Regions from separate parts of the Streptomyces sp. CS113 genome, predicted to be linked through region 1. Evidence: riboswitches for the same ligand, from Rfam matches in the RefSeq annotation. Region 1 holds a riboswitch; each other region holds the start of a gene.

What was found. A riboswitch is a leader RNA that binds a small molecule or an ion and turns the genes downstream of it on or off. The one in region 1 is predicted to bind thiamine pyrophosphate.
Region 2: linked by a shared signal. The riboswitch ahead of thiO (glycine oxidase ThiO) and the one ahead of B9W62_RS10930 (thiamine ABC transporter substrate-binding protein) in region 1 are both predicted to bind thiamine pyrophosphate.
Region 3: linked by a shared signal. The riboswitch ahead of thiC (phosphomethylpyrimidine synthase ThiC) and the one ahead of B9W62_RS10930 (thiamine ABC transporter substrate-binding protein) in region 1 are both predicted to bind thiamine pyrophosphate.

What each region holds. Positions count from the first base shown of each region.
Region 1 covers NZ_KZ195574.1:2,551,752-2,559,399, reverse strand. The annotation lists gene tsf (translation elongation factor Ts) at 1-163, shown strand, start outside; gene pyrH (UMP kinase) at 370-1,128, shown strand; gene frr (ribosome recycling factor) at 1,309-1,866, shown strand; gene B9W62_RS10940 (phosphatidate cytidylyltransferase) at 1,866-3,044, shown strand; gene rlmN (dual-specificity RNA methyltransferase RlmN) at 3,157-4,263, shown strand; TPP riboswitch at 4,332-4,437, shown strand; gene B9W62_RS10930 (thiamine ABC transporter substrate-binding protein) at 4,517-5,608, shown strand; gene B9W62_RS10925 (ABC transporter permease) at 5,584-7,278, shown strand; gene B9W62_RS10920 (ABC transporter ATP-binding protein) at 7,370-7,648, shown strand, end outside.
Region 2 covers NZ_KZ195574.1:6,351,180-6,358,827, reverse strand. The annotation lists gene metF (methylenetetrahydrofolate reductase [NAD(P)H]) at 1-845, opposite strand, end outside; gene thiE (thiamine phosphate synthase) at 972-1,646, opposite strand; gene B9W62_RS28505 (Rv2175c family DNA-binding protein) at 1,770-2,135, opposite strand; gene B9W62_RS28500 (NAD(P)/FAD-dependent oxidoreductase) at 2,177-3,457, opposite strand; gene B9W62_RS28495 (avidin-fold protein) at 3,490-3,840, opposite strand; TPP riboswitch at 3,893-4,004, shown strand; gene thiO (glycine oxidase ThiO) at 4,002-5,210, shown strand; gene thiS (sulfur carrier protein ThiS) at 5,207-5,407, shown strand; gene B9W62_RS28480 (thiazole synthase) at 5,410-6,207, shown strand; gene pknB (Stk1 family PASTA domain-containing Ser/Thr kinase) at 6,402-7,648, shown strand, end outside.
Region 3 covers NZ_KZ195574.1:4,435,034-4,442,681, reverse strand. The annotation lists gene B9W62_RS19675 (hypothetical protein) at 1-184, shown strand, start outside; gene B9W62_RS19670 (VWA domain-containing protein) at 209-1,696, opposite strand; gene thiC (phosphomethylpyrimidine synthase ThiC) at 1,777-3,603, opposite strand; TPP riboswitch at 3,596-3,785, opposite strand; gene B9W62_RS19660 (YibE/F family protein) at 3,857-5,368, shown strand; gene B9W62_RS19655 (SsgA family sporulation/cell division regulator) at 5,421-5,858, opposite strand; gene B9W62_RS19650 (IclR family transcriptional regulator) at 5,959-6,684, opposite strand; gene B9W62_RS19645 (DUF5326 family protein) at 7,002-7,214, opposite strand; gene B9W62_RS19640 (cupin domain-containing protein) at 7,368-7,648, opposite strand, start outside.

The sequences.
Region 1 (7,648 bases):
CGCCCTGCCGAAGATCGTCGAGGGTCGCCTCAACGGCTTCTTCAAGGACGCCACCCTGCTCGGCCAGCCCTACGCCCTGGACAACAAGAAGTCCGTCCAGAAGGTGCTGGAAGAGGCCGGTGTCAGCCTGAAGCGCTTCTCGCGCATCAAGGTCGGCATCTGAGTCCGTACCGCGACGGACGCGCGACCCCGGTAGGGTCGACAGCAGTCGTCGGCGCCGTTCGCGTATGCCGTTGCGCACGCGCGCGTGGCGGCGGGCGACAGCAGATCTGACGAGGAGGCCATTGCCGCGTATGGGATGCGAAACACGCCCCCACCGGCAGTGGCCTTCTTCGTGTGTGTGACCCACGTAAAAGAGGCGAGATCTCCATGACCACCAAGGCCGAGAAGAGCGACGACGGCAAAGTACGCGGCCGCTTCATGCTGAAGCTGTCCGGAGAGGCCTTCTCCGGCGGTGGGGGCCTGGGCGTCGACCCCGACGTGGTGCACGCCATCGCCCGCGAGATCGCGGCCGTCGTCCGGGACGGCGCGCAGATCGCGATCGTCATCGGCGGCGGCAACTTCTTCCGCGGCGCCGAGTTGCAGGTGCGCGGCATGGACCGCGCCCGCTCCGACTACATGGGCATGCTCGGCACCGTGATGAACTGCCTGGCCCTCCAGGACTTCCTGGAGAAGGAGGGCGTCGACTGCCGCGTGCAGACCGCCATCACCATGGGCCAGGTCGCCGAGCCCTACATCCCGCTGCGTGCCGTGCGCCACCTGGAGAAGGGCCGCGTGGTCATCTTCGGCGCCGGTATGGGCATGCCGTACTTCTCCACCGACACCACCGCCGCCCAGCGCGCCCTTGAGATCGACGCCGAGGCGCTGCTCATGGGCAAGAACGGCGTGGACGGGGTCTACGACTCCGACCCGAAGACCAACCCGGACGCCGTGAAGTTCGACGCGCTCGGCTACGGCGAGGTCATCACCCGGGACCTGAAGGTCGCCGACGCCACGGCCGTCACCCTGTGCCGCGACAACAGCCTCCCGATCGTGGTCTTCGAGCTGCTGAAGGAGGGCAATATCGCCCGCGCCGTCAAGGGTGAGAAGATCGGCACGCTCGTGGGGGACCAGGGCAGCCGGGACTGACCGGAGAACACCCCCGTCCGCGGACGCCACCTGTCCGGGGGACGGACGGGGACGGGACCGGGCCGGGGGATGGACATTGTCCCGCCGGTCGGGAACCGTGCAGGAAGAACGCGACGCAGCCGGCCGCCAGCCCGCAGGGGAATCGCAGCCGGGCCTACTCAAGACACGCAGGAGCAAGTGGTGATCGAAGAGACCCTCCTCGAGGCCGAGGAGAAGATGGAGAAGGCCGTCGTGGTCGCCAAGGAGGACTTCGCCGCGATCCGCACCGGCCGTGCGCACCCGGCGATGTTCAACAAGATCGTGGCCGACTACTACGGCGCGCCGACGCCGATCAACCAGCTGGCCTCGTTCTCCGTGCCCGAGCCGCGCATGGCCGTGGTGACCCCCTTCGACAAGACGGCCCTGCGCAACATCGAGCAGGCGATCCGCGACTCCGACCTGGGCGTCAACCCGAGCAACGACGGCAACATCATCCGGGTGGTGTTCCCCGAGCTGACCGAGGAGCGCCGCCGGGAGTACATCAAGGTCGCCAAGAGCAAGGGCGAGGACGCCAAGGTCTCGATCCGCTCCGTGCGCCGCAAGGCCAAGGACGCCATCGACAAGATGGTCAAGGACGGCGAGGTCGGCGAGGACGAGGGCCGCCGTGCCGAGAAGGAGCTCGACGACACCACCGCCAAGTACGTCGCGCAGGTGGACGAGCTCCTGAAGCACAAGGAAGCGGAGCTGCTCGAGGTCTGATGAACGACTCTTCCTGGGGAGCGCCGCCACAAGCCGGGTACTGGGGGCCGTCCGACCAGGGACCCGTCCAGGGCGCCGGCCCGGCGGGTCCCGCGTACGATGCGCACTACGCGCAGCAGACTCGCCCCATGCCCATCGTGCCCGACGTACCCGAACACGGCGGAGACCAGGACGACGACCAGGGGACCGCTCGGCTGAGCGGTCCCTTGTTCCGGGACGAGCCGTTTCACGACCAGCCCGTTCGCGACGAGCCGTATCGCGACCCGAGTCCGTCGGCGCAGCCGTATGCGGCGGTGCCGCAGAATCCGGAGCCCATGCCCGACGCCCCGCAGCCGGCGCAGTCCCAGCCGCCGCCGCAGAAGAAGAGCGCGGGGCGCGACCTGGGTGCCGCGATAGGGGTCGGCGTCGGCCTCGGCGTGGTGATCATCGCGTCGCTGTTCGTCGTCAAGGCGGTCTTCGTCGGCGTGATCGCGGTCGCCGTCGTGGTGGGCCTGTGGGAGCTGACCACGCGGCTTCAGGAGCGCAAGGACATCAAGGCGCCCCTGGTGCCGCTCGCGATCGGCGGCGCCGCGATGGTGGTCGCCGGTTACGCGCGCGGGGCCGAGGGGGCGTGGGTCGCGATGGCGCTCACGGCGCTCGCGGTCCTGGTCTGGCGGATGACGGAGCCGCCCGAGGGCTACCTCAGGGACGTCACCGCGGGCCTGTTCGCCGCGTTCTACGTGCCGTTCCTGGCCACGTTCGTCGCCATGATGCTGGCGGCCGACGACGGCGCCTGGCGGGTGCTGGTCTTCCTGATACTGACGGTCGTCAGCGACACCGGGGCCTACGCCGTCGGCTGGCGCTTCGGCAGGAAGAAGCTCGCCCCGCGCATCAGCCCCGGCAAGACCCGCGAGGGCCTGCTGGGAGCGGTGGCGTTCGCGATGGTGGCGGGCGCGCTGTGCATGCAGTTCCTGATCGACGACGGCACCTGGTGGCAGGGCCTGCTGATCGGCCTCGTGGTCGCCGTCAGCGCCACCCTGGGCGACCTCGGCGAGTCCATGATCAAGCGGGACCTCGGCATCAAGGACATGGGCACCCTCCTGCCGGGCCACGGCGGCATCATGGACCGCCTCGACTCGCTGCTGCCCACGGCACCGGTGGTGTGGCTGCTGCTGGTGATCTTCGTGGGCTCGGGCTGATCCGGTCGGTGACCCCCTCAGGTCGGGTCTGACCTGCTGGTTCTTCGGAGAGGGACCCGTTGTCCACAGGGCGGCGGGTCCCTCTCCGTATGTCTGCGACACTGGTATGGCCATGCCTAAGCCCGGAGAACTCACATTTGTCGCGCCGCGCGGAGCCAAGAAGCCGCCGCGGCACCTTGCCGACCTCACGCCCGCCGAGCGCAAGGAGGCTGTCGCCGCGATCGGTGAGAAGCCGTTTCGCGCGAAGCAGCTCTCGCAGCACTACTTCGCGCGGTACGCGCACGCTCCCGAGCAGTGGACCGACATCCCCGCCGGTTCGCGCGAGGGGCTGCGCGAGGCGTTGCTGCCCGAGCTGATGACGGTCGTGCGCCACCTGTCGACCGACCAGGGGACCACGCGCAAGACGCTGTGGAAGCTGTTCGACGGGACGCTCGTCGAGTCGGTGCTCATGCGCTACCCGGACCGGGTGACCATGTGCATCAGCTCCCAGGCCGGCTGCGGCATGAACTGCCCGTTCTGCGCCACCGGCCAGGCCGGCCTCGACCGGAACCTGTCGACCGCCGAGATCGTGCACCAGATCGTGGACGGCATGCGGGCGCTCAGGGACGGCGAGGTGCCGGGAGGCCCCGCGCGGCTCAGCAACATCGTGTTCATGGGCATGGGCGAGCCCCTCGCCAACTACAACCGGGTGGTGGGCGCCATCCGCCGGCTCACCGACCCCGAGCCCGACGGGCTGGGGCTCTCCCAGCGCGGGATCACCGTCTCCACGGTCGGTCTCGTCCCCGCGATCCACCGCTTCACCGGCGAGGGCTTCAAGTGCCGCCTGGCCATCTCGCTGCACGCCCCCGACGACGAGCTGCGCGACACCCTGGTCCCCGTCAACACGCGGTGGCAGGTGCGCGAGGTGCTGGACGCCGGGTTCGAGTACGCGGCGAAGTCCGGGCGCCGGCTGTCCATCGAGTACGCCCTGATCCGCGACATCAACGACCAGGCCTGGCGCGGTGACCGTCTCGGGCGGCTGCTCAGGGGCAAGCCCGTGCACGTCAACCTGATCCCGCTCAACCCCACGCCCGGCTCCAAGTGGACCGCGTCCCGGCCCGAGGACGAGAAGGCGTTCGTGGAGGCGATCGCGGCGCACGGTGTGCCGGTGACGATCCGGGACACCCGTGGGCAGGAGATCGACGGGGCGTGTGGTCAGCTCGCCGCGAGCGAGCGGTAACCTGACCGGCGGCAGTACCGGTAGTACAGGCAGTACATGCAGTACATCGTCAGAGTCATCACATCTTCATATTCCGACAGGGGAGCGCCACAGCGCTGAGAGTGCGGCACCGGCCGCAGACCCTCCGAACCTGGCCCAGGTCATTCTGGGTAGGGAGATCGGTCACCACTCGAGCTGTTGCGCCCTGCCCGGGATCCCTGCCAGGGGTCCCGGGCGGGGCCGCGTCTTCTCCTGGTCACCCAGGAGGAATTCAGTGAGCATCACCAAGAAGGTCAGTGTCCTGGCCGTCGGACTCGGCATGGTCGGCACGCTGGCCGCCTGCGGATCGTCCTCCGACGACGCCGGCGGCAGCGGCTCCGGCGACTCCAGGACCGTGACCCTGGTCAGCCACGACTCGTGGGCCGCGTCCAAGGACGTCATCGCGGCCTTCGAGAAGCAGTCGGGCTACAAGGTCAAGGTCCTGGAGGACGGCGACGCCGGGCAGGCCGTCAACAAGGCCATCCTCACCAAGGACAACCCGCAGGGCGACGTCTTCTTCGGCGTCGACAACACCCTGCTGTCCCGCGCCCTCGACAACGGCCTGTTCCAGCCGTACGAGGCCAAGGGCTCGGACCAGGTCCGGCCCGAGTACCGCGCCGACCAGGACAAGCACCGGGTCACGCCCGTCGACAGCGGCGACATCTGCGTCAACTACGACAAGGCGTACTTCACCCAGCACGGGCTGACCCCGCCGAAGTCCTTCGACGACCTGATCAAGCCGGAGTACAAGGACCTCCTCGTCACCGAGAACGCCGGCAGCTCCTCGCCGGGTCTCGGCTTCCTGCTCGGCACCGCCGCCCAGTACGGCGACGAGGGCTGGGAGGGCTACTGGAAGAAGCTCGAGGCGAACGGCGTCAAGGTCGTCGACAGCTGGGAGCAGGCGTACAACGAGGAGTTCTCCGGCTCGGCCGGCGGCAAGAAGGCCAAGGGAGACCGGCCCCTCGTCGTCTCCTACGCCTCCTCCCCGCCCGTCGAGGTCGTCTACGCCGACCCGCAGCCGGACACCGCACCCACGGGCGTCGCCGACGGCACCTGCTTCCGGCAGGTCGAGTACGCGGGCCTGCTCAGCAACGCGAAGAACCCCGAGGGCGGCAAGGCCCTCCTCGACTTCCTGCTGAGCAAGTCCTTCCAGGAGGACATGCCGCTGAACATGTTCGTCTACCCGGTGCGGGAGGGCGCGCAGGTCCCCGAGGTGTTCTCGAAGTTCGGGCCGCAGGCGAAGGACCCGCAGACCCTCGACCCGGCGAAGATCGCCGACAACCGCGACCAGTGGGTCAAGTCGTGGACCTCGCTCGTACTGAAGTGAGCCGCACCGGCAGGCGGGCGGGGAAACCGACCGGGACCGTGCGCGGGAGCGCGGCCCGGCTCGGGCTGATGGCCGTGCCCGTCGCGTTCTTCGCGGTGTTCTTCGCCTACCCCGTCGCCGCCATCGTCGCGCGCGGCCTGGAGGTCGACGGGGTCTGGCGGTTCGGGCGGATCGGGGACGTGCTCGCGCAGTCCGACGTGCGGCACGTGCTGTGGTTCACCACCTGGCAGGCGCTGGCGTCCACCGCGCTCACGCTGCTGGTCGCGCTGCCCGGCGCGTACGTCTTCGCCCGCTTCGACTTCCCCGGCAAGCAGGTCCTGCGGGCCGTGGTGACCGTGCCGTTCGTGCTGCCGACGGTCGTCGTCGGTACGGCGTTCCTGGCGCTGGTCGGGCGCGGCGGGCTGCTCGACGAACTGTGGGGCCTGCGCCTGGACACCACGGTGTGGGCGATCCTGCTCGCCCACGTCTTCTTCAACTACGCCGTCGTCGTACGCACCGTCGGCGGGCTGTGGGCGCAGCTCGACCCGCGGCAGGAGGAGGCCGCGCGGATGCTCGGCGCCTCCCGGCTGCGAGCCTGGCGGCAGGTGACGCTGCCCGCGCTGGCGCCCGCCGTGGCCGCCGCCGCGCTGATGGTCTTCCTGTTCACCTTCACCTCCTTCGGCGTCGTCCAGATCCTCGGCGGGCCCACCTTCTCCACCCTGGAGGTGGAGATCTACCGGCAGACCTCACAGGTCTTCGACCTGTCCACGGCCGCCGTCCTGACGCTGATCCAGTTCGCGGCCGTCGCCGCGGTCCTCGCCGTGCACGCCTGGACGGTACGGCGGCGCGAGAGCGCGCTCAGGTTGGTGGACGCGGCCACGACCGCGCGCCGGCCGCGCGGGGCCGGGCAGTGGGCGCTGTTCGCCGGGGTCCTGGGCACCGTCGCCGTGCTGCTGGTGCTGCCGCTCGCGGTGCTGGTCCAGCGGTCGCTGGGCGCGTCCGGCTTCGGCTACTACCGGGCGCTGACCCGCGAGGACGGCGGTGCCTTCCTCGTCCCGCCGATCGAGGCGATCGGCAACTCCCTTCAGTACGCGGTCGCCGCCACGGCCATCGCCGTGGTGATCGGCGCGCTGGCCGCGACCGCGCTCACCCGGCGGGACGCGGGCCGCTTCGTGCGCGGGTTCGACGCACTGCTGATGCTGCCGCTCGGTGTGTCGGCCGTGACGGTCGGCTTCGGGTTCCTGATCGCGCTGGACGAGCCCCCGCTGGACCTCAGGTCCTCCTGGATCCTGGTGCCGCTCGCGCAGGCGCTGGTGGGTGTCCCCTTCGTCGTACGGACCATGCTGCCGGTGCTGCGGGCGGTGGACGGACGGCTGCGGGAGGCGGCGGCGGTGCTGGGCGCGTCGCCCTGGCGGGTGTGGCGCGAGGTGGACCTGCCGATGGTGCGGCGGGCGCTGCTGGTCGCGGCCGGGTTCGCCTTCGCCGTGTCGCTGGGCGAGTTCGGCGCGACGGTGTTCATCGCACGTCCGGACAACCCGACGCTGCCGGTCGCCGTGGCCCGGCTGTTGGGGCGGCCCGGTGACATGAACTACGGCCAGGCGATGGCCCTTTCGACGATTCTGATGCTGGTGTGCGCGGTGGCCCTGGTGGTGCTGGAGCGGCTGCGGACCGACCGGAGCGGGGAGTTCTGACATGCCGTCCATGCCGTCCGGGCCGTCGGAGCAGCCCATGCCGTCCGGGCCGTCGGAGCAGCCCGTGCCGTCCGGGCCGTCGGAGCCGCCCGTGCCGTCCAGCCTGCTGAGTCTCGAAGGCGCCACCGTCCGCTTCGGCGGCCGGGCCGTGCTCGACGCCGTCGACCTGGGAGTCGCCGAGCACGAGGTGGTGTGCGTGCTCGGGCCCAGCGGCAGCGGCAAGTCCACACTGCTGCGGGCGGTCGCCGGGCTCCAGCCGCTGGACGCCGGACGGGTGACGCTGGACGGCCGCGACCAGAGCGGGGTGCCCGCGCACCGGCGCGAGGTCGGGCTGATGTTCCAGGACCACCAGCTGTTCCCGCAGCGTGAC
Region 2 (7,648 bases), 3.8 Mb from region 1:
TGCAGTCCGGGCACACCCTCGGCCAGCAGCCGCGCGCAGAACTCCGTGGCGAACTCGATGCCGATCGAGCGTACAGCCGCCGGATCGTCCTTGGCTGTGAGGATCCGCTCTTTCAGCTCCGGCGGGAACGAGGCGTTGCTGAGCTTGGGCAACCTCTCCAGCATCTTCACACTGGTCACCGGCATGACCTCGGGGATGACCGGGGTCGCGCAGCCGGCCGCGGCGACCCTGTCGCGCAGCCGGAGGTAGGACTCGGGCTGGAAGAACATCTGGGTGATGGCGTAGTCGGCGCCGGCCCGGCACTTGTCGACGAAGTGCGCGACGTCCGCGTCCCAGTCGGCGGAGCGCGGGTGCATCTCGGGGAAGGCCGCCACGCCGACGCAGAAGTCGCCCGACTCCTTGATGAGCCTGACCAGTTCGGCGGCGTACGTCAGGCCCTCGGGGTGCGCGATCCAGTCGGCGCCCGGGTCGCCGGGCGGGTCGCCGCGCACCGCCAGCATGTTGCGGATCCCGGCGTCGGCGTACTGGCCGATGATGTTGCGCAGCTCGGCGACGGAGTGGTCGACGGCGGTGAGGTGCGCCACCGGGGTCAGCGTGGTGTCGGCGACGATCTGCTGGGTCTCGCGGACCGTGCCGGCGCGCGTGGAACCGCCGGCGCCGTAGGTCACGGAGACGAAGTCCGGCGCCACCGCCTCGACCCGCCTCAGCGCACTCCACAGGTTCTTCTCGCCCTTGGGCGTCTTCGGCGCCGAGAACTCGAACGAGTACGTCGTCTTGCCGGTGGCGAGGATGTCACGCACCGTGCGGGCGCGATCCGTCCTCGTGCTTGCGGTTCCGAGGGCCATATGGGCAGGTTAGCCAGGGTGCGGCGGCCGCCCAACCGGATGCGGGATATTTGTCCGCATTGTCGAGTTGCTGTCCACCCTTTGGACACCTGCCCGTCCGTGACGGCGCGCCGCGACGGGGTGCGGCTACGCCCGGTCCGGGGCCGCCTGCCGCAGTCGCTTCGCGAACTCGGCCGCCGCCGCGCCCGGGTCCTCGGCGGCGGTGATCGCGCGGACGACGACCACGCGCCGGGCGCCCGCGTCCAGCACCTCGTCGAGGTTGCCGAGGTCGATGCCGCCGATCGCGAACCAGGGGCGGTCGGTGCCCAGGGCCGCCGTGCGGCGGACCAGGTCGAGGCCGGGTGCGTGGCGGCCGGGCTTGGTGGGGGTCGGCCAGCACGGACCGGTGCAGAAGTAGTCGACGCCCTCCTGGGCAGCGGCAGCGGCGGCCTCGGACTCGGCGTGGGTGGAGCGGCCGACGAGGACGTCGTCGCCGAGGATCGCCCGGGCGGCGGGCACCGGCAGGTCGCCCTGGCCGAGGTGCAGCACGTCGGCGCGGGCGGCGTGGGCGACGTCCGCGCGGTCGTTGACGGCGAGGAGCTTGCCGTGGCGGGCGCAGGCGTCGGCGAAGACCTCCAGGTGCGCCAGCTCCTCCGCCGCCTCCATTCCCTTGTCCCGCAGCTGCACGATGTCGACGCCGCCGGCGAGCACGGCGTCCAGGAACTCGGGCAGGTCGCCCTGGCTCCGGCGGGCGTCCGTGCACAGGTAGAGCCGGGCGTCGGAGAGCCGGGCGCGGGCGGTGGTCGCGGCGGTGTCGGGCATGCGGGTGTCCCCCCGGTGAGTGGCGTGGGCCCGCGAGGGGCCGCACGCCGTGGCGTACGGGCACGGGCGCCCGGCGTGCGTGGCCGCACGCCGGGCGGTGTGGCGGATCGGCGACGGGGCCGGTCAGACGGCGAGCGCCTGGGCGCGGCGCTTCACCTCCGTACCGCGATTCTCACTCAGGGCCTGGGCCGGGGTGCCGGGCAGGCTCGGGTCGGGCGTAAAGAGCCACTCCAGCATCTCCTCGGCCGTGAAGCCGTCGTCGCGCAGCAGCGTCAGGGTCCCGACCAGGCCCTTGACGACCTTGTCCTCGTCGATGAAGGCCGCGGGGATGTGCAGTGCGCGGTTCTCACCGCGGCGTACGGCGATGAGCTGGCCTTCCTTGATCAGCTGGCGTACCCGGGTCACCTCGACACCGAGCATCTCGGCGATGTCGGGAACGGTGAGCCAGGCGGGCACGAGAGCATCGGTCTTTGCGTCAATCTCGGTCACGCCTCCAGCCTGCCACCTGGCACTGACAGTCGGAAACCCGACTACGCCGTGGCCGCCGTCGCCGCCTTCAGCGGTCTCGCCGGGTCGGCCAGCAGTTCCGGGTCCATCGCCGCGCCCGACTCGATCAGGCGTCTGCCCTGCGCCAGGTCGCGGGGGCGGCCCACCGCCAGCACGGCGACCAGGCGGCCCTCGCGCAGCCAGCAGACCGTCCACGCGGCATCCGCGGGGTCGCCTCGCCACAGGGTGGTGTCGGCGGCCGCGTGGTGACCGGCGTACTGGACGAAGCGGCCGAACTGCTCGGACCAGAAGTACGGCACCGGGTCGTAGGCCGCCGGGACCTCGCCGCCCGGGGCGCCGACGATGTGCGCGGCGACCGTGCGCGGGCCCTGGAGGGCGTTGTCCCAGTGGTGCACCAGCAGCCGCTCCCGGTAGCGGGCGGACGGGAAGGAGGCGCAGTCGCCGACCGCGTGGACGTCCGGCGCGGAGGTGCGCAGGCGGTCGTCGGCCAGCACCTCGCCGTGCGCGCCGAGGGCGATTCCGGAGCCGGCCAGCCAGCCGGTGGCGGGGCGGGCGCCGATGCCGACGACGACCGCGCCGGCGGGCAGCCGGGTGCCGTCGTCGAGGACGACCCGGCCGGACTCGCCGGGGCCGCCCGCCTCCACCCGCTCCACGCGCGCGCGGGTGCGCAGTTCGGCGCCCGCGTCGGCGTACCAGGCCGTCATCGGCGCGGCGACCTCGGCGGGCAGCGCGTCGGCCAGCGGCCGGTCGGCGGCCTCCACCACGGTCACCGCGCAGCCCGCCTCGCGCGCGGCGGTGGCGAACTCGGCACCGATCCAGCCCGCGCCGACCACCACGACGTCGTGCTGCCGGGCGAGCACCGGCCGCAGCCGTTCGGCGTCGTCCAGGGTGCGCAGCAGGTGCACCCCGGGCACGCCCTCGGCGCCCGGGAGGCGGACCGGTTCGGCGCCGGTCGCGAGGACGAGGACGTCGTAGGGCACGGGTCCCTCGGAGGTGTCCAGGACGTGCTCGCCGGGGCGGACGCCCAGGGCCTCGCAGCCCAGCCGCAGGGTGATGCCGAGCCCCTCGAAGTCGACGTCGAAGGCGGAGCCCTCGGCGGTGCCGAGCAGGACGGCCTTGGACAGCGGGGGCCGGTCGTACGGTTGGTGCGGCTCCGCGCCGATCAGGATCACCGGGCCGGCGAAGCCCTGCTCCCGCAGGGCGACCGCGGTCTGCACGCCCGCCATCCCGGCGCCCACGACGACCGCGCGCCGCCCCGCGTCGGCCGCCGGTCCCTGTCCCCGTTCCCGCGTCTGCTCGCTCACCCGATCACCATAGACACCCGGCGTTTCGCCGGTCAGTGCCCGCTCGCGGTGAGCTGCTCCACCACGCTGGTCCCGCTGCCCGGCTGCGACTCCCACTCCCAGCTCTCGTCCAGGCGCACGCGCCCGTCCGGCAGTTCGACGACGGTGGACACGCAGTGCCCCGACGACGTGCTGCCGTCGGTCGTGAGCTGCACGTACCGGAAGTCGAGGCGGTCGCCCTCCCTGGTGCCCACCAGGTGCCCGCGGACCACGTCGCCGCCCGCGTACTCGGCCCACACGGCGCCGTCGTGCTCGTGGTAGGTGAACCGGGTCCGGGTGCCCACCTGGCCGGGCGCCTGGTCGGCGACGGGGGCGAGGACGAGGCCGTCGAGTGAACGCGCCACGGGTGGAGGCTCCCTTACACGTGCGTTGCGCTGCGGGCTAGGGTGGCCAACGTAAGGCACTCGCGGGAGCCCGGACGCACCGGGCTGAGAGGGAGGCTGGCGGCCTCCGACCGTACGAACCTGATCCGGGTCATGCCGGCGAAGGGAGGGGCTGGACGCCCATGTCGTCTCCACCACACACGTCTCGTACGCCTCATACGTCACGTACACCCGACGTGCTCGTCGTCGGCGGCGGGATCATCGGGCTCGTCACCGCCTGGCGGGCCGCGCGGCGCGGGCTGGTCACCGCCCTCGTGGACCCCGAGCCGGGCGGCGGGGCGGCCCAGGTGGCGGCCGGGATGCTGGCCGCCGTCACGGAGCTGCACTACGGCGAGGAGACCCTGCTCGCGCTGAACCTCGCCTCGGCCCGCCGCTACCCGGAGTTCGCGGCCGAGTTGACCGAGCTGACCGGCCACGACCTCGGTTACCGGCGGTGCGGCACGCTCGCCGTCGCGCTGGACTCCGACGACCGCGCCCACCTGCGCGAGCTGCACGCGCTCCAGCAGCGCTCCGGCCTGGAGTCCGGGTGGCTGTCGGGACGCGAGTGCCGGCGCCTGGAGCCGATGCTCGCGCCGGGCGTGCGCGGGGGGCTCCGGGTGGACGGCGACCACCAGATCGACCCGCGCCGTCTCGCCCACGCGCTGCTGGCCGCCTGCGAACGCGAGGGCGTCGTCCTCCACCGGGTGTGGGCCGAGCGGCTCACCGTCGGGCGCGGGGACCGGGCCACGGGGGTCGTCACCGCCGACGGCACGGCGCTGGCGGCCGGGCAGGTGGTGCTGGCCGGGGGCAGCCTGAGCGGGCGGCTCGCGGGCGTGCCGGAGGCCGTACTGCCGCCGGTGCGGCCGGTGAAGGGGCAGGTGCTGCGGCTGACCATGCCGGGGACGGGGGTGCGGGCGCCGCTGCTGAACCGGACCGTGCGCGCCGTGGTGCGCGGCAACCACGTCTACCTGGTGCCCCGGGAGAACGGCGAGCTGGTCGTCGGCGCCACCAGCGAGGAACTGGGCTGGGACACGACGGTCACCGCGGGCGGCGTCTACGAGCTGCTGCGCGACGCGCACGAGCTGGTGCCCGGCATCACGGAGCTGCCCCTGACGGAGACCCGCGCCGGTCTGCGCCCCGGCTCCCCGGACAACGCCCCGCTGCTCGGCCCGACCGCCCTGGACGGTCTGCTGCTGGCCACCGGCCACTACCGCAACGGGGTCCTGCTCACCCCCGTCACCGGCGACGTCATGGCGGACGTCCTGGCCGGCGGGGAGCTGCCGGAGGAGGCCCGCCCCTTCAGCCCCCGGCGCTTCGGCGCCGTCCCCGCACTCTCGGAGCAGTCCGCATGAACATCTCCGTCAACGGCGAGCCGCGCGAGGTGGCTCCCGGCACCGCCCTGGACGCCCTGGTGGGCACGCTCACCCGGGCCCCGTCCGGAGTGGCCGCCGCCCTGAACGAGACCGTCGTCCCGCGCGCGGTGTGGTCCGCCACGGCGCTGGCCGACGGCGACCGTGTCGAGATCCTCACCGCCGTCCAAGGAGGCTGACCATGGCCGACGATCCCTTTGTCCTCGGCGGCACGACGTACGCGTCCCGCCTGATCATGGGTACGGGCGGGGCGCCCAGCCTGGACGTGCTGGAGCGCGCGCTCGCCGCCTCCGGGACGGAGCTGACGACCGTCGCGATGCGGCGGGTGGACGCCTCGGTGCACGGGTCCGTGCTGTCCGTGCTGGAGCGGCTCGGCATCCGGGTGCTGCCGAACACGGCGGGCTGCTTCACCGCCGGGGAGGCGGTGCTCACCGCCCGCCTGGCCCGCGAGGCGCTCGGCACGGACCTGGTCAAGCTGGAGGTCATCGCCGACGAGCGCACCCTGCTGCCGGACCCGGTGGAGCTGCTGGACGCGGCGGAGACGCTGGTCGACGACGGGTTCACGGTGCTGCCGTACACCAACGACGACCCGGTGCTCGCGCGGAAGCTGGAGGACGTCGGGTGCGCGGCGATCATGCCGCTGGGCTCGCCGATCGGGTCCGGGCTCGGCATCCGCAACCCGCACAACTTCCAGCTGATCGTGGAGCACGCGCGCGTGCCGGTGATCCTGGACGCGGGGGCCGGTACGGCGTCGGACGTGGCGCTGGCGATGGAGCTGGGGTGCGCGGGTGTGATGCTCGCCTCGGCGGTGACGCGGGCACAGGAGCCGGTGCTGATGGCCGCCGCGATGCGCTCCGCGGTGGAGGCGGGGAGGCTGGCCCGGCGGGCGGGGCGGATTCCGCGGCGGCATTTCGCCGAGGCGTCGTCTCCTGCGGAGGGCCTGGCGGTGCTGGATCCGGAGCGGCCTGCCTTTCAGTGAGCCTGCGCCGTACTGGGGTTTGTCTCCCACCGCGCACCATCCGTTTCCAGTCGGCCAGGAGGTGGCCCGACCCGTCGTGGTGCCTCGCCGTCGGCGGCGGACGGTGCGTGGGAAGCGTCACAGGTGCGCTTCAGTCCCGCTCCTGTTCTGCTCGGCGGCGCGGGGTGTCCGTGGTGGCTCGTAGACTCACGTGCGTGGACACGACCCTTCAGGACCCTCTCGTCGGGCAGGTGCTCGACGGCCGGTACCGCGTCGAGGCGCGGATCGCGGTCGGCGGGATGGCCACGGTCTACCGGGCCGTGGACACCCGCCTGGACCGCGTGCTCGCGCTGAAGGTGATGCACCCGACGCTCGCGACCGACGCCACCTTCGTCGAGCGGTTCATCCGCGAGGCCAAGTCCGTGGCCCGGCTCGACCACCCCAATGTCGTCCAGGTCTTCGACCAGGGTGCCGAGGGGGCGTACGTCTACCTGGCGATGGAGTACATCGCGGGCTGCACCCTGCGGGACGTGCTGCGCGAGCGCGGGGCGCTCAGGCCGCGGGCCGCGCTGGACATCCTGGAGCCGGTCCTGGCCGCGCTGGGCGCCGCGCACCGGGCCGGGTTCGTGCACCGGGACATGAAGCCGGAGAACGTGCTGATAGGCGACGACGGCCGGGTCAAGGTCGCCGACTTCGGCCTGGTCCGCGCCGTGGACACCGTCACCAGCACCACCGGTGCCGTCCTCGGCACCGTCTCCTATCTGGCGCCCGAGCAGATCGAGCAGGGCACCGCCGACCCCAGGGTCGACGTGTACGCGTGCGGTGTCGTCCTGTACGAGATGCTGACCGGCGCCAAGCCGCACGACGGGGACTCGCCCGCGGCGGTGCTCTACAAGCACCTGCACGACGACGTGCCGCCGCCGTCGGCGGCCGTGCCGGAGCTGGCGTACGAGCTGGACGAGCTGGTCGCCGCGGCCACCGCGCGCAACCCGGAGATCCGGCCGCACGACGCCGTGGCGCTGCTCGCGCGGGCCCGCGAGGCGCGTGAGGCGCTGAGCGCGGACCAGCTGGACGCCGTCCCGCCGCAGGCGCTCGCCGGGGAGCACGACAACGGCGAGGACCGCACCAGCGTGATCCCGCGCGCGCTGACGATGCCCCGGCCGCTGCCCGTCAACGAGGACAACCACACCAGCCGGCTGGCCGCTCCCCCGCCGGACCCGGCGCCGTCCCGGCGGCTGCGGCTGCGCCGCGGGCCGCTGACGATCGTCGTGGCCGTCCTGCTGGTGCTCGGGATCGGCACCGGCGTCTGGTACATCAACTCCGGTCAGTTCACCAAGGTGCCGCCGCTGCTGTCCAAGACCGAGTCGCAGGCCCGGGACCGGCTGGACGACGCCGGTCTCGACGTCGGCAAGGTGCGGCACGCCTACAGCGACACCGTGGAACGCGGCAAGGTGATCAGCAC
Region 3 (7,648 bases), 1.9 Mb from region 1:
TACGGCGGCACTGCACCGCACGGAACCGACGGCCCCGAGCAGCAGCCGCATGCCGCACCTGGGGTACGGCCGCCCCGGGTTCACCAGCCCCGACGGCGGCCCCGACGCGGGCCCGCGTCCGAGCTACTCGAGTCCGGACTACAGCAGCCCGGACTTCGGTGGCCCGGAACACCGGCCCGAGTAGCCACCGGCACGGGCGGGCAGCGACTCAGAGGATGCCCGCCCGGCCGGCGGCAGTGATCCAGGACGGGAACTCGGACAGCAGACGGTCGTACAGCTCCGGGTCCGGTACGGTGCCGATGTCGTCGACGGCGAAGAACCCGACGTTGTCGACGCGACGGCCCGGCAGGGTGTCGAACCGCTCCAGCACCCCGTAGTTGGCGCGCCCGAGCCCCACGAACTGCCAGAAGACCGGTTCCTCCACGGCCTCCCGCAGCTCCCGCTCGATCTCGGCGTTGCGGTAGACACCGCCGTCGGAGAAGAACAGCACCAGGGTCGGGACCGGTGCCGGGTTCTCCCGGACGAAGGCCCGGACCTCGGCGATCACCTTCTGCTCCTCGTTCTGGATGCCGACCGCCCGCATGTCGACCTGCTCGGGGTGCAGGCCCTTCTTCCGGCCCCGCCGGAACAGACTGATCTCCCCCACGCGCACGTGCAGCCGCAGCCACTCGGGCAGCTCGCCCAGACGCAGGTCCGGCAGGCGCGCCGGGTTGGAGGCGAAGGTCCAGGCCTGCATCTCCCCGTCGTCGTCCAACTGCGCGGCGACGGCGGCCATCCGCTCCACGACGTCCGCGACGACGCCCTTGGAGTAGAGCAGGGACATGGACCCGGAGGCGTCCAGTACGAGGACGACGCGCGCCGTGACCCCGGCCGCCCCGTGCTTGCTCAGGCTGACGGCGACCTGCTCCTTACGCAGGGACAGCCGCTTGCGCATGTCCACGGGCAGGCGGTCCTCGCCCTTGGTGAGACGGGGGCCGGTGGCGGCCGGCACCGGGGCAGGTGACGGCGTCGGCGTCGGCGGCACTGGGGGTGCGGGCGGTACGGGCGGTACGGCGGCCGTCGGCGGCGGGGGCGGCACCGGGCGAGCCGTCGGCGGGGTGGTGGCCGGGGCCGCGGTCACCGCCGGGGTCGCGGTCGCCGCCGGGGGAGCGTCGTCGTCCACGGTGATGCCGAAGTCGGTGGCCAGCCCCGCGAGTCCGGCCGCGTATCCCTGTCCGACCGCACGGAACTTCCAGCTCCCCTGGCGCCGGTACAGCTCACCGCCGACCAGCGCGGTCTCCGGCCCGGCCGTGATGTCGAACCGGGCCAGCCCGGTGCCGGTGGCCGCGTCCAGCACCCGCAGCGACAGCCCCGGGACCCGGCCGAACGTCCCGCCGTCCGCCGAGGCACACAGGACGATGCGCTCGACCGCCGTCTCCACCGACCGCAGATCCACCTCGACGGCATCGCTCGTGACCCCCGCGTCCGCACCGGGGCCGACCTGCTTGCCCAGGTGCCGCACCGCGCCGGACGTGTGGCGGGGCTGGTTGTAGAAGACGAAGTCGCCGTCGTCGCGCACCCGTCCGGCCGAGGTGAGCAGCAGCGCGGAGGCGTCGACCTCCGGAACGCCCGGCCCGGCGGACCACACGAGTTCGACGCGCACCGCGGGGGAGTCGACGGGGACGTTGGCACCCTTGCTCAGGGAGGTGGCTGTCATGCGACCAGTCTGCCGAGCGACGCCCCGCCGGGGGGAGAGGGCGGACCCTGCGGCCTGTCCCCCTCCCCGCGCCGGTGCGCTCAGTCCGCGATCGGCAGGTACACGCGGTTGCCCGCCGCCGCGAACTCCTTCGACTTCTGCGCCATGCCCTCCTCGATCTCGCCCTTGCTGCCCCCGTGCTCCCGGCGGATGTCCTGGGAGATCTTCATCGAGCAGAACTTGGGCCCGCACATGGAACAGAAGTGGGCCGTCTTGGCGGGCTCGGCCGGCAGGGTCTCGTCGTGGAACTCCCGCGCCGTGTCCGGGTCGAGGGCCAGGTTGAACTGGTCCTCCCACCGGAATTCGAACCGGGCGTCCGACAGCGCGTCGTCCCACTCCTGTGCACCCGGGTGACCCTTGGCGAGGTCGGCGGCATGGGCGGCGATCTTGTAGGTGATGACGCCGGTCTTGACGTCGTCACGGTTGGGCAGGCCCAGATGTTCCTTGGGCGTGACGTAGCAGAGCATGGCCGTGCCCCACCAGGCGATCATCGCGGCACCGATGCCGGAGGTGATGTGGTCGTACGCCGGCGCGACGTCCGTCGTCAGCGGGCCGAGCGTATAGAACGGAGCTTCATCGCAGATCTCCTGCTGAAGGTCGATGTTCTCCTTGATCTTGTGCATCGGGACATGTCCCGGGCCCTCGATCATGGTCTGTACGTTGCAACGCTTGGCGATCCGGTTGAGTTCCCCGAGGGTGCGCAACTCGGCGAACTGCGCCTCGTCGTTGGCATCCGCGATCGACCCCGGACGCAGACCGTCGCCGAGGGAGTAGGTGACGTCGTAGGCGGCGAGGATCTCGCAGAGTTCCTCGAAGTTCTCGTAGAGGAACGACTCCTTGTGGTGCGCCAGGCACCACGCCGCCATGATCGAGCCGCCGCGCGAGACGATGCCGGTCTTGCGGTTCGCGGTCAGGGGTACGTACGCCAGGCGCACACCGGCGTGGACCGTCATGTAGTCCACCCCCTGCTCAGCCTGTTCGATCACGGTGTCCTTGTAGATCTCCCAGGTCAGCTCCTCGGCCCGGCCGTCGACCTTCTCCAGGGCCTGGTAGAGCGGCACGGTCCCGATGGGGACGGGGGAGTTGCGCAGGACCCACTCGCGGGTGGTGTGGATGTTGCGGCCGGTGGAGAGGTCCATGACCGTGTCGGCGCCCCACCGGGTCGCCCAGGTCATCTTGTCGACCTCCTCCTCGATGGAGGACGTCACCGCCGAGTTGCCGATGTTGGCGTTGACCTTCACCAGGAACCGCTTGCCGATGATCATCGGCTCGATCTCCGGGTGGTTGACGTTGGCGGGCAGCACGGCACGCCCCGCCGCGATCTCCTCGCGGACCACCTCCGGGTCGACGTTCTCCCGGACGGCCACGTACTCCATCTCCGGCGTGATCTCGCCCCGGCGTGCGTACGCGAGCTGTGTCACGGCCTTGCCGTCCCGGCCCCGGCGGGGCTGCCGCGGGCGCCCGGGGAAGACGGCGTCGAGGTTGCGCAGGCCGCCGCGCGGCGAGGTGTGCTTGATCCCGTCGTCCTCGGGGCGGACGGGACGGCCCGCGTACTCCTCGGTGTCGCCGCGGGCGATGATCCAGTTCTCCCGCAGTGGCGCGAGGCCCCTGCGAACATCGGTGTCGACCAGTGGATCGGTGTACGGACCCGAGGTGTCGTACAGCGTGACGGACTGGCCGTTGGTGAGGTGCACCTGACGGACCGGCACCCGCAGATCGGGGCGCGAGCCCTCGATGTACGCCTTGTGCCAGCCGATGGACTTCCCGGCCTCCGCAGTCTCCGCGGTGCCCTCCTGGGCGGAGTCCTGCGTGGGGTTCTGTGCGGAGTTCTGCGCGGAGGCAGGCGTGCGTGCGTCCTTGATGGTCATGAGACCTACTCCCTACGCCGGCATTACCCGGTAACAGGTTCGGCGGTCGACGCAGCGGATTCCGTCCGGCGGCGCTTCGTGGGATACGTCACTCGGCTTCGGTGACGTTTCCCGTGAAACATCGCTGGGACGGAGGTCAGCGCCCTCTCAGCCCGGTGCTCCGAGCTCCCGCGTGTACAAAGGTGCCTCCACGCTAGCGCCCATTCGGGCGCGGTGAACAGAGGGCCCCCCTCGTTCTTGCGATGATCGGGCGGTGACCACACCGCAGCATCCCTCCTTCCCCCCGCGCCGGCCCGGCCGCGGACCGAACGCCGAAGAGGGCGACGGCCGGGCAGCCGGCCACGTCCCCGACGACGCTCACGGCACGAGCGACGGCAGACATGAGGCGGATCACGGACACGGCACGGGACACGGGCCCGGGGCGGGTGGCGGACACGGTGGGGGCGGCGGACACGGGGCGGGCGGCGGTCACGGGCACTCGCACGGTCACGGACCGGCGGCCCCCGTCTCCCGGCATCTGCGGAAGGTCATCGCCGCGGTCCTGATCCCCTTCGCGGCGGCCGTGGTGGTCGGACTCGCGGTGCTGTGGCCGGGCGGCGCACCGTCGCACGAGCGCACCGGAGTCGGCTTCGACCGGCAGACGCAGCAGGCCACCGTGACCAAGGTGGTCGAGCTGAGCTGCCAGTCCGTCAACGCCTCGGGCGGTACCCCGACCGGCGACACGTCCACCGCCGAGGGTTCCTCCGCGGTGCAGCAGGCGCAGGGCGAGTGCAAGCGGGCGACCATCCGGGTCGACACCGGCGACGACAAGGGCCGTACGTTCGAGGAGATCGTGCAGCCGGACCAGTCACGGCAGTTGCACGAGGGTCAGAAGGTGGTGGTCGCCTACGAGCCCTCCGCACCCAGGGACCTTCAGTACTCGGTGACCGACATCAACCGCCGGCTCCCCCTGGCCCTGCTCGCGGGCATCTTCGCCCTCGCCGTCGTGGTGGTCGGACGGCTGCGCGGCCTGATGGCACTGGTCTCGCTGGCCATCAGCTTCCTGCTGCTGAACTTCTTCATCCTCCCCGCCATCCTGCAAGGCTCTAACCCACTCGTCGTGGCGGTGATCGGGTCCAGCGCCATCATGCTGATCGCGTTGTACCTGTGCCACGGGCTGTCGGCCCGCACGTCCGTGGCGGTGCTCGGCACCCTGATCTCGCTGTTGCTGATCGGTGTGCTCGGGTCGCTCTTCATCGGCTGGGCCGCGCTCACCGGCAACACGGACGACAACACCGGCCTCATCCATGGCCTGTACCCGTCGATCGACATGAGCGGTCTGCTCCTCGCCGGGGTCATCATCGGTTCGCTCGGTGTCCTCGACGACGTGACGGTCACGCAGACGTCGGCGGTCTGGGAACTGCACGAGGCCAACCCGACGATGGGCTGGCGCGGTCTGTACCGCGCGGGCATCCGTATCGGCCGCGACCACATCGCCTCGGTCGTGAACACGCTCGTCCTCGCCTACGCGGGCGCGGCGCTGCCCCTGCTGCTGCTGTTCTCGATCGCGCAGAGCGGTGTGGGGACGGTCGCCAACAGCGAACTGGTCGCGGAGGAGATCGTGCGGACGCTGGTCGGATCGATCGGTCTGGTGGCGTCCGTGCCGGTCACCACGGCCCTCGCCGCCCTGGTCGTGTCGGCGGACCGACCGGCCCAGGCCCAGGGGGCGGCAGCGGGTGCGGGAGCGCCGGCACGCGGCGGGCGGGGCCGTCGCCGTAAGCGCTGAGGGCCCTGCCCGACGAAGCGTTACGCCGTCGCCGCGGTACTGGCGTAACGGTTCAGCCCGCGCTCTGTTCCTCCGCGAGGATGCGGTCCAGGGCTTCGTCGAGGTGGCTGTCGAAGTCGGCGAGCGCACCCTCCTGGCCCAGAGGCACCAGCTTGTCGGTGCGGTCGAGGAAGGCCACCAGGGGGGCGGCCGAGGAGCGGAACAGCGCATGGTCGCCGCCGACCTGAAGGCGGATCAGCACTTCGGCCAGCGGCTCGGGGTCGACCGGTGCGATGCGCACGTCGCCGTCGCCGCACGGCCGGCCCACCCCGTCGACCAGCAACTCCCGGCCGAAGGCCCAGGTCACCGGCGCGTCTCCGGGCAGATGGAAGGTCAGGCGTACGGCATAGGGATCCCGGGTCTCGTAGCGCAGTTCCACCGGGATGCGGAAAGAGAGCTCCTCGGACACGAGAAAGCTCATCATGACCTCTGCCTGTACGGACTCGCCCATTCGCCTACCCCGTCATTCGCCGTCGACTGTCCGGGAATCAAACCTCTAACACTGGTGGCATCTTGCTCAACGTACACACCAGATCACAAGGAGTGAGTTTTCAGATACTGATAGAGAGGGCGAGCGAGCCCAGACGGCGCCCCACCTCGTGCTGGAGACGCCGTGCCGCGGGCAGCAGCCGGTCCGCCTGGTGGAGGGGCAGTGAGATGGCCATCGTGGCGGCCGTGGTGCCGACGGTGATCGGGATCGCCGCGCAGACCGTCCCCAGCGCGTACCCCTGGCGCTCGGTCACCGGCGTCATCCGGGGCATGCGTTCCAGCCGCTTCAGCAGGCTGTGGCCGTCACGCACCGTATAGGGCGTGAGGGGCCGCACCGGATAGCGGTCCAGATGGTCGCGGCGGGCGTCCTCGTCGAGCTGGGACAGCAGGCACTGCCCGATGGCGTGGGCGTGTCCCGTCTCGCGGAAGTCGGCCCACTCCTCGACCGCCGGAGTGCCCGGGGTGTCGGAGACGCACATGACCTCGATCTCGCCGTCCCGGTACATGGCGTAGTACACGGGGACGCCGATCGCGTCGCGCCAGCGCGCCATGGTGTCGACCACCGTGCTGCGACGTTTCTGCTCGGCCCCGCTGCTGCTCAGCCGCTCGGCGGCGCCGCCGAGGAAGAACAGCCCCTTCTCCCGGCGCAGATAGCCCTCGTGCACCAGGGTGCGCAGCAGGTGGTACGCCGTGGGCAGGGCCAGCCCCGTCTCGCGGGCCAGTTGTTTGGCGGGGGCTCCGTACTCGTGCTCGGCGACACGTTCGAGCAGGCGCATGGCGCGCTGCACCGAGCCGATCAGAGTCGCGGACGGCGGGTCGGCGGAGACCGACGCGGAGGGTGTCCGAGGCGTCGGGCAGGGCTGCACGGGAAGGGCGTGCAGCTGAGCGATTGCGGTGTCAGCCGTGGCCAAGGGTCACTCCCGGAATGCGAGGTGGCAGCCGTGCGGAGAACACGGGTGGGGGTGTACGCCGTTCGCGAGGTCGCCCCCGCGTGGAGTTCCGGACTCTAACCGTCGGTCACCGCTCACCGACGGTCCGTCCGGGAAACTTCCCTCGCCCGAGGGAACCGGTGGTTCCTGTTACCGCCACCGGTGTCCCACGGCTCTCACCAGTCGCTGCGTGACGACGAGCTCGACATGAACTTGCGTACGACGTAGATCAGTCCGCCGACGAGCGCGACGAAGACCAGCAGCTTGAACAGCAGTCCGATCACGAACCCGACCACGCTGGCGATCAGCCCGCCGAACACGACCAGGGCGATGACCGGCACCGCGATCCACTTCACCCACCACGGCAGTCCCGTGAAGATCTCTCGCATCGCCCTTGCCCTCACCTTTCGGGGAGCCCCGGGAAGTTCCGGGGAATCCTCTGATGTCCTGCACTCGATGCTAGAGCCGCGAGCGCCACGGCAGGGGCCTGGCATCCCTTGTCTCCCCCTGACCGATCCCCTAGGGAACCCGGAGGTCGGGTCTCAGCTCTCCGGCGGAGAGAACACCACCAGAACCCGCAGGTCCTCGCTGATGTGGTGGAACTTGTGGGCGACCCCGGCCGGCACGTAGACCACGCTGCCACGGGCCACCTGGGTGGTCTCCATGCCCACGGTGATCGCGGCCCGTCCGCTCACCACGAAGTACACCTCGTCCTGCGCGTGCGGCTGCTGCGGGTCGGTCGTCCCCGCGTCGAGGGCGTACAGACCGACCGACATGTTCCGCTCCCGCAGGAACTGCAGGTAGGCCCCGTCGTTGGCGGCGC